2 linked regions of the Thiocapsa rosea genome follow. The protein of the gene in region 1 interacts with the protein of each later gene in a pairwise test. Links are inferred from orthologs where the notes say so. Each region holds a gene or a part of one and is shown on either strand. Other genes may lie near its edges.

The links.
Region 2: the proteins of mrcB (region 1) and BDD21_RS04010 interact in binary tests that used the Escherichia coli proteins (3 or more experiments, as listed by UniProt). The link is inferred for Thiocapsa rosea from one-to-one orthologs.

The regions. Positions count from the first base shown.
Region 1 is NZ_RBXL01000001.1:3,821,125-3,826,807, reverse strand. Bases 1,647-4,693 are described here. They hold mrcB (penicillin-binding protein 1B), read right to left. Parts: upstream 4,360-4,693; coding sequence 1,933-4,359; downstream 1,647-1,932. Other genes in these bases: BDD21_RS17230 (ABC transporter permease), read right to left, coding at 4,611-4,693; BDD21_RS17240 (tetratricopeptide repeat protein), read right to left, coding at 1,647-1,909. Outside these bases: DNA repair helicase YoaA, read right to left, coding at 1-983; more of BDD21_RS17240, read right to left, coding at 1,025-1,646; more of BDD21_RS17230, read right to left, coding at 4,694-5,399; BDD21_RS17225 (ABC transporter ATP-binding protein), read right to left, coding at 5,396-5,683. UniProt on the Escherichia coli protein: Cell wall formation. Synthesis of cross-linked peptidoglycan from the lipid intermediates.
Region 2 is NZ_RBXL01000001.1:893,088-896,715, forward strand. The notes cover bases 629-3,628. They hold BDD21_RS04010 (peptidoglycan D,D-transpeptidase FtsI family protein), read right to left. Parts: upstream 3,014-3,628; coding sequence 1,244-3,013; downstream 629-1,243. Other genes in these bases: BDD21_RS04005 (UDP-N-acetylmuramoyl-tripeptide--D-alanyl-D-alanine ligase), read right to left, coding at 629-1,164; ftsL (cell division protein FtsL), read right to left, coding at 3,000-3,290; rsmH (16S rRNA (cytosine(1402)-N(4))-methyltransferase RsmH), read right to left, coding at 3,287-3,628. Outside these bases: more of BDD21_RS04005, read right to left, coding at 1-628. UniProt on the Escherichia coli protein: Essential cell division protein that catalyzes cross-linking of the peptidoglycan cell wall at the division septum. Required for localization of FtsN.

The sequences.
Region 1 (5,683 bases):
TCGACGGCCTTCAGACCCTCGGTCACGGATGCCAGACGCCGTACGAGGGTTTCCAGCGCCTTCAAGACCTCCGGCACGCCGGCAAGCTCGTTCCAAGGCCCGCGGCGATCGATCTCGCCGAGGCCCAGACGTAGATCCTGAACCGCCCGACGCAGCGCCGAGAGCCGTTTGGGAAGCTTGGGCATGTCGCCGGCCTCGCGCCGATACTCAAGCTCGCTGTCGCGAACCAGATCGAGCAGTTGCCGACCACTGACCCGAACACCGAAGAAGCTGGTTGCCGTCTCCGGCAACTGATGGGCCTCGTCGAGTACGAAACAGTCCGCACCCGGCAGGATCTCGCCGAAACCCTCGTCCTTGAGCGCCAGGTCAGCACAGAAGAGATGGTGATTCACGACCACAAGGTCCGCGGCCTGGGCCTCGCGGCGCGCGGCGACCAGATGGCAGCCCTGCCAGTCGGGGCAGTCCTGTCCGAGACAGTTATCGCTGGTCGAGGTCACGCTCGGCCAGACTTGGGCATCCTCCGGGATTCCCAACTCGGCGATGTCGCCGCGCGTCGTCGATTTGGCCCACTCCTGGACCTGCTTCAGACCGCTGCGCGACTCCGGGTCGAGGTGCGTGATGTCGTCGATCGCGAGCTTCAAACGGTGGCGGCAAAGATAGTTGGCGCGCCCCTTCAACAAGGCGGCCCGCACCGCAACGCCGAGCGCAGCCCGGACCAGCGGTAGATCGCGATGAAACAACTGGTCCTGCAGGTTGCGCGTCCCGGTGGAGATCAGGACCTTGCGCCCGGAGAGGATGGCCGGCACCAGGTAAGCGAAGGTCTTGCCGGTGCCGGTGCCCGCCTCGCAGATGAGTGTGCCGCCCTCCTCCATGAGGGCGGCGATCCGCTCGGCCATCGCCTGTTGTTGCGCCCGATGGGCGAAACCCGGCAGGCGCTCGGAGAGCCGGCCGTTCGGGCCGAAGATGTCGCCGAGATCGGCCATGACGGAGGCGTGGTGCCCTGAGCGTGCCGCTGTCGGCGCGCTCAGTTCCCGCTCGCCCGCTTCTCCGCCTCGGTCGCGCCGGCGATATCGCCGGCGCGACGTTTGGACTCGGCGATGACCCGCCAGTTGTCTTGCTTGACGTTCGGTGTGTCGCCCGCGAGATCGTTCGAGCGGGAGGCGAGATTACCGGCTTGCGCGGCCTGACCCTGCTCGAGACGGACTCGGGCGAGACGGTTCCAGAGGTAGGCCTCGCGCGGTGCGATCCGCAACGAACGCTCGAGCGAGGCCGCGGCACCCGCATAGTCACCCGACTGGCGCTGCTGCTCGGCCTGGCGAGCCAAGGCGTCCGCGGCCGGCGGCAGACCGGGTGCGGCCAACGGCGGTGCCGGCGGGATCGCAGCGACCTGCACCGGTGGAGCCGGCGGCGGAGCGGCCGGCGCTGGAGCAGGGGGCGGCGGGGGCGCCTGCGCCCGATCTGGCGCAGGCGGGGTCGGCGGCGCCTTGGCCTCGGGTTTGGGCGGGGTCTGCGCAACCTTCGGCGCAGGTGGAGCGGGGGTCGGAGGCTTCGCAGCAGCAGGAGCGGGCGCCGGCGGGGTGGCCTTCGCCTGAGTGGGCGCCTGAGTCGGCGACGGAGCCGGCGTGGCTGCCGGCTTGGCGGCAGGCGCGGGCTGAACCGGCGTCTGGGCGACGCTCGGCGCGGCGGCGGCCGGCTCCGGCGGCGGCGCGGGAGCGGGCTCGGCCGCCGGATCCCGATAGGCAAAGACCCTCGTCTGCTGCTTCTTGGGCGCTGCCGGTTGCTCCGGCGCGGGCGGCGCGGCCGGCTCAGCCTCCGCGACGACAGGCTCGCGGGGCGTGACCTGAAGCACCGGCGCCGGACCGTCCTCGCGCTGCCCTGTCGCACAGGCCGTCAGGACCAACCCGGCCATCAAGATTATTGGCGCTCTAGTCATCAGTTGTAGAAATCACTCATAAAAAGATTCTTTCTGGACGACGCCTTAGGCGCCTCCTTGGGTTCGGGCGCAGATTCCGGCTCGGGCGCGGACGGCGCACCGGACTGAGCCAGGTCCTGCGTATCGCCGCGCGTCGGCGCGGGCTTCTTCGCCCCCCCGCCACCGCGTGCTGTCGGCGCCGTGCCGGCGATATAGGGCGCTTCGCCCTTGCCGGCCACAACCACCCCCTCCGGCGGGATATCCGACAGTGGCTCGTTGGGGATCGCCAGCATGAAATCGCCCCAAACACGCAGTGCACCGGCCCCTCCGGCCAACCCCATCGGCTGATAATCATCGCGACCGACCCAGACGACGGCAACCTTGTCACCGCTGAATCCGGCATACCAACTGTCGCGCATCTCGTCCGTGGTGCCGGTCTTGCCGGCCATCGTCATCCCCTTCGGCAGTTTCTCGCCGAGCCAGCGTGCAGTGCCGTGCGTGACCACGCGCTGCATCGCCCAGGTCGTCAGATAGGCCGCCCGGGGATCGACCACGGCCTCGACGGCCAGCGGATAGCGGTTGAGCGGCCGCCCGTTGGGATCCATGACCTCGCGAATCGCCCGCAACGGCGCACGATAGCCCCCGGCGGCGATTGTCTGATAGACCTGCGCGACCTCCAAGGGCGACAAGGAGACCGCTCCGAGCAACATCGCGGGCACCTTGCTGATGCGCCGCTGCGCACCGAGCCGATAGAGCGTGTCGGTCACCTCGGTGATGCCGAGACTCAACCCCAGATGGACCGTCGCCAGATTGAGCGAGCTGCTGAGGGCGCGATGCAAGGTCACGGACCCGTTGACCCGGCGGTCATAGTTCTTGGGTGCCCAGATCTTGTCGCCGACCCGCATGCTGACCGGCGTGTCCTGCAGGCTGGTGGTCAAACTGTAGCGCTCGGGTTTCGACAAGGCGGCCAGATAGATGGCCGGCTTGACCAGCGAGCCGATGGAGCGCACCGAATCGAGTGCGCGATTGAACCCGGCATAGCCGGCCTCGCGCCCCCCGGCGAGCGCCAGAACCTCGCCCTGAGCCACCGAGGTGACCACCGCCGCGGCTTCCAGCGAGCCGGCCTTCATCCTGCGCGATTTCTCCAACTCGGAAAGCCGAGACGGCAGGGCCTTCTCGACCTCGAACTGCACCAGCGGGTCGAGCGTCGTGAAGATATTCAAACCCTCGGATCGGAGATCCTCCTCGCGGTAATCGCGCTGGAGTTGGCGCCGAACCAGGGAAATGAAGTCGGGATAGCTCCCGACCGGCCGACCGCCGCCTTCGGCAATCCCGAGGGGAGCGCCCTTGGCCGCCTCGGCATCGGCTTGGCTGATGACACCGTCGCGCGCCATCAGATCCAGCACCAGATTGCGCCGCTTGAGCGCCGCCTCGGAACGACGCCGCGGATCCAGGCTCGACGGCGCTTGGACCATTCCGGCCAACAGCGCCGTTTCCGGGATACCGAGTTCTTCAATCGGTTTGTTGAAAAAGAAGCTGCTCGCCAGACCGAAGCCGTGGATCGCGCGGCTGCCGTCTTGGCCCAGATAGATCTCGTTGGCGTAGGCCTCGAGGATCTCGTCCTTGCTGTAGCGCCGCTCGAGCAGCAACGCCATCAGGGCCTCGTTGATCTTGCGCTCGAAGGTGCGATCCGCGGTGAGATAGAAGTTCTTGACCAACTGCTGGGTCAGGGTGCTCGCCCCCTCGACCACGCCCCCGGCCCGCAGGTTGCTGAAGGAGGCGCGCACGATTCCGCGCGGATCCACGCCGATATGCCGATAGAAGCTGCGGTCCTCCACCGCGATCAGCGTGCGGATCAACAGATCCGGGATGTCCTTGCGGCGCAGCAGGACGCGGTCCTCGTTGTGCGTCGGATAGATGCTGGCGATCAACATCGGATCCAGACGCACGAGTGCCGGGGCCGGACCGCCGGAGGCATCGTCCAGCTCGGCGACGCGCCCCTCGGCAAGGCCGACCTTCAGGGCGTACGCGGGCTCTTCGCCATCCCAGAACCGAAAGGAGCGTGTTCGGATCAGGAAGCGCTCGCCGTCGCGGCTGTAGCTGCCGGGCACATCCGGGGCGGCGGTGCGCCGATAGTTCAGACGGTCAAGCTCGGCCTGGAGCTGATCGCCGAGCAGCGGCCGATCCGCATACAGCTCCAAGGGACGCGCAAAGACCCGGGCCGGCAGCGCCCAGCGTTGCCCCTCGAATTTCCCGCGCACGACGCGGTCGAGATGGATGCTGTAGAGGGTGCCGGCGAGACCGACGCCGACCAGAATCAGCAGGATCCAGCGGAACAGAAATCCGCCGATCCCGCGGCGTCGACGCACGGGGGCGCGACCTGGACGTCGTGCCACGTCAGCACCCCCGCTCGAAACCGGGATTCGAGCTGGGAGCCAAGCCGGCATCGAGCAGGTCTGCCGCGCGCCGCGGCCCCGTGCTCATCGGCAAGGGATGAAAGGGATGGATGGAGAGAACGCCGAAATACATCGGATGGGCGATCCTTTTATGGAAGTTTCAGATGCTTATGGTCCCACTTGCTGCATGAGGATACAACCTGAGGGGATCGACGGAGCAGGCTCGGCACACGGCGCGAGCGGTTCTCGAGGCCGTTGCGCAGCGGGCGCACTCGGCATCGGCCGCTGCGGATCGCCGTCGATCAGGTCTTGATCCCGACCCCGCGACGCAGCAAGTACAGGCTGAAGGTGCCGAGAATCAGGATAAACATCGCGATGATCCCGAAGGCCATCTCGACGGGGATATCGCTCACACCCTGGAGCCCGTAGCGGAAGGCGTTGACCATGTAGAGGACCGGATTGGCCAGCGACACGCCCTGCCAAAACTCGGGCAGCAGCTCGATCGAGTAAAAGACGCCGCCCAGATAGGTCAAGGGCGTCAACACGAAGGTCGGCACGATCGAGATGTCGTCGAAGCTGTTGGCATAAATGGCGTTGATGAAGCCGCCGAGCGCGAAGAGCACCGCGGTCATGGTGATCACGAGGAGGGTCACGGTCACGCTGTGGATACGGATCTCGGTGAAGAACATGGCGACCAGCATCACGGCCACCCCGACCACCAGGCCTCGCGCCACCCCGCCGGTGACGTAGCCCGCAAGGATCACCCAATTCGGCGCCGGCGAGACCAGCAGCTCCTCGATGTAGCGCGAGAATTTGCTGCTGTAGAAGGACGACACGACGTTGGAATAGGCATTGGTGATGACGCCCATCAGCACCAAGCCGGGCACGATGAAGTCGAGATAGTCCAGGCCGCCCATGGTGCCGATCCGATCGCCGATCAGACGACCGAAGATCACGAAATAGAGCGTGGTCGTGATGACCGACGGCAGAATCGTCTGGACCCAGATCCGGGTGAACCGCAGGATCTCCTTGACGAAGATCGTCTGAAAGCTGATCCAGTGACGATACCAGCCGACACCCGTCCTGCTCACGCTATCACCTCGCGCGCCGCATCGGGCGCGTCTGCCGGATCGGAACTCGACCACCCGGCTCCGGCGCGGCGATCGACCATCTCCAGAAAGAGCCGCTCCAAGCGATTCTGCTTGTTGCGCAGGCTGATCACCTCGATGCCGTTGCGCGACAGGGCCTCGAACAAACCGTTGATGGTGTGCTCGCGGCTCATCTCCACCTCCAGCGTACAGTCATCGAGGTGCTGGAGCACGAAACCGCCGAGCTGGGGCAGCTCGGAGAGCCGACCCTTCAGATTCAAGACAAA
Region 2 (3,628 bases), 2.9 Mb from region 1 along the record:
GCCGGCCTCGCGCGCGATCTCGCCGACCTCGCGGTGCAGGGCCTCGGCCTCCGAGCCCAGCTCGGCGAGGTCCCCCAACACCAGCCAGCGACGGCCCGACAGGCCCGCAAGGACCTGGATCGCAGCGGCGATCGAGTCCGGGTTGGCGTTGTAGGTGTCGTCGATGACGCCTAACTCGCCACACCGACGGGGACAGAGACGGCCCTTCACGGGCGTCAGCGTCGCAAGACCCGCCTGGATCGCGCCCGGCTCGATCCCGAGCGCCAGCGCCATCGCCGCGGCGGCCAAGGCGTTGCGGGCGTTGTGTTCGCCGGCCAGACGCAGGGCGATCGGGATCGCCTTGCCCTCGTGATGCGCGACGACGTGCGTGGCAAAACCCGCCTCGGTCCACTCGACCCGGATCGCCGAGCGATCCGCCCGGAGGTCGGCCCGGAGATCCGCAGGGCCATCCAGTCCGAACGTCAGGGCGCGGCGGCCCGCGGCCAGCTCGCGCCAGAGACCCGCGTACGGGGAATCGCCGGCGAAGACGAACACCCCGTCGCCCGACAAACCGCGGGCGATTTCACCTTTGGCACGGGCAACGCCGTCGACGCTGCCGAAGCCCTCCAGGTGAGCGCGGCCGGCATTGGTGATGAGGGCGACATCCGGACGGGCGATGTCGGTCATATAGCCGATCTCGCCGTGGTGATTGGCGCCCATTTCCAGGACGAGAAAGTCTTCGTCCCGAGCGCTCAACAGGGTCAAGGGCATCCCGATATCGTTGTTCAGATTGCCGCGGGTCGCGCGGACGCTGCCGACCTGATCGAGGATGGCGGCAACCATCTCCTTCACCGTGGTCTTGCCGTTGCTCCCCGTGATGGCGACGACCCGACCGGGGAAGACATCGCGCCAAGCCGCGGCGAGGGCCCCGAGCCCGGAGCGGGTGTCCTCGACGATCCACTGAGGCAGGTCCACCGGAAGCGGATGGTCGACCATCGCGGCGACGGCACCCGCGGCGCGCGCGGCAGCGACATGGTCATGCCCGTCGAAGCGCTCGCCGCGCAGGGCGACGAAGAGCTGGCCGCTGCAATCGGCACGGCTGTCGGTGCCGACCGAGACGAAGCGGCGATCTTCGCCTTCGAAACGGCCACCGGCGCGAGCAACGGCTTCGGAGAGAGACCACATCACCGGCGCCCCTCCTGCCATTCCCGCAAGGCTTCGACAACGTGGGCGCGGTCGCTGAAGCCGAGGACGCGGTCCGCCATCATGGCTTGACCTCGCGTCGCGCCAGCAGCATCGAGGGCTGCGGATCGTCCGGCGGCACGTTGAACAGACGCAGGGCGCCTTCCATGACCTTCTGGAACACAGGCGCGGCGACCAATCCGCCGTAGTAGGCCTTACCCTTCGGCTCGTCGATCATCACGGCGATCACCAGGCGCGGCGAACCCGCCGGAGCAAAGCCCGCGAAGACCGCCTGATAGAGCCCGCCGCCATAGCCGGCACGCCCTGCGGATTTTTTCGCCGTTCCTGTCTTTCCGGCGACCCGATAACCGGTGATGGCGGCACGTCTCGCGGTGCCTTGGTCGGAGACCACCGTCTCCATCATCGCCCGCACCTTGCGCGCCGTGTCGGCGCTGAGCACGCGCGTCTCCTCGGGCCCATGCGCAGGCGACGCGGGATCCTGCCTCAACAGGGAGACCGGGCGCTTGATCCCGTCGGCAGCCAACACGCCATAGGCTTGCGCCAGCTGCAGTGCCGTCACCGACAGGCCGTATCCGAAGGCCTGGGTGGCATGCTCGAAGACGCGCCAGGTTGAATGATGTCGCAGCACGCCCCGGCTCTCGCCCGGGACACCGACAGCGGTCGCATGGCCGAAGCCGAGCTGATCGTAAAGACCCCAAAGATCGCCGTAGCTCATCATCTGGGCGATCTTCACGACGCCGACGTTGCTCGATTTGGTGATGACGCCGGTCGCATCGAGGTTGCCGTAGTTGCGCACGTCCTTCACGGTGTTGCGTCCGACCGCCATCGATCCGCCCCGTGTCGCGATCGTCGTGGTCGGCTTGATCAAACCCCGCTCCAGTGCGGCGGCCACGACGAACGGCTTGATCGTCGAGCCCGGCTCCATGACGTCGGTTACGGCACGGTTGCGGCGACGCTCGCTGCTGCCGCCGCGCGCGGCGTTCGGGTTGTAGCCCGGCTGGTTGACCATCGCGAGGATCTCGCCGGTCTCGACATCCAAGGCCACCAGCGTTCCGCCGACCGCCTTGTGCTCGGCAACGGCGGCCTTGAGCTCGCGGTAGGCAAGAAACTGCAGGCGTCGGTCGAGGCTGAGCGCGAGATCCGCGCCCTGTCGCGGCGCACGGACCTGCTCGATCTCCTGCACGATCTGCTGTCGACCGTCGCGAATGACGCGACGCAGACCGGGCTCCGACTTCAGCCAAGAGTCGTACGTGAGCTCGATACCCTCCTGGCCCTTGTCGTCGATGTCGGTAAACCCGAGGACGTGCCCGAAGACCTCGACACCCGGATAGAAGCGACGGTACTCGGTCTCGAAGTCCACGCCGCCGAGATTGTGATCGGCGATGACCTGTCGCACCGCGCGCGCTTCCTCGAAGCTGACGCGCCGCTTGAGATAGAGAAACCCGCGTTGGGAGGTGGCGTCGAGGCGCTCCTGCAGCGCCTTCGGATCAAGCCCCAACGCAACGGCCAACGGCGGGATCGCATCGCGTCGCTCCACCAGCTTGCGCGGCTCGCCCCAAACGGTTTCCACCGGCGTGCTCACCGCCAGCGGCTCGCCGTTGCGGTCGGTGATCATGCCGCGACGCGCGGCAATCTCGCCGACGCGCAGATAACGGCGCTCGCCTTCGCTGCGCAGATAATCGGTCTCGACGACTTGCCGATAGAAGACCGCCACCGAGAGGATGACGAAGGCGCTCGACAGGACACCGACCAACAGGCGGCGACGCAACGCGAGATTCGGCCTGGCTCGCCGCCGCTCCGGACGTCGGGCACGGCGGTTACGGGTAGGCACGGCCGACCTCCTCGATCATCAAGACATCCTCGAACCTTGGATTGAACATGCCCAACTGGGCCCTGGCTTTACGCTCGACCCGAACGTGCGTCGAGAGGGCAGCCTCCTCGAGACGGAGCCGATTCCACTCCACGTCGACGGCGTCGCGCTGGGCGCGCAGCTCCTGCAATTGACCGAAATGGATCCGCGTCTGGTACTTGGTGTACACCACGGCGACCGCCGAGAGGGTCACGGCCAAGGCCAACCCGATCAGAATCCAGAGCGGTCGCGCACTCATGAGAGGCGCTCCGCGACACGCATGATGGCGCTGCGTGCACGTGGATTGGACGCGACCTCGTCGGGCGAAGGACGCACCGGCTTGCCGAGGATGCGCAAGCGCCCGAGCGATTCCTCCGCGGTGACCGGAAGACCTTTGGGCAGGACGGGACCGCGCGACTGCGTGCGCATGAAACGCTTGACGATACGGTCCTCCAGGGAATGAAAACTGATGACGACCAGCCGTCCGGCATGTGCCAAAAGGTCGCAGGATTGGCGCAGGCAATCCTGAATCTCATCGAGTTCGTCGTTGATCCGGATGCGCAGGGCCTGGAAGGTCCGAGTTGCCGGGTGCTTGCC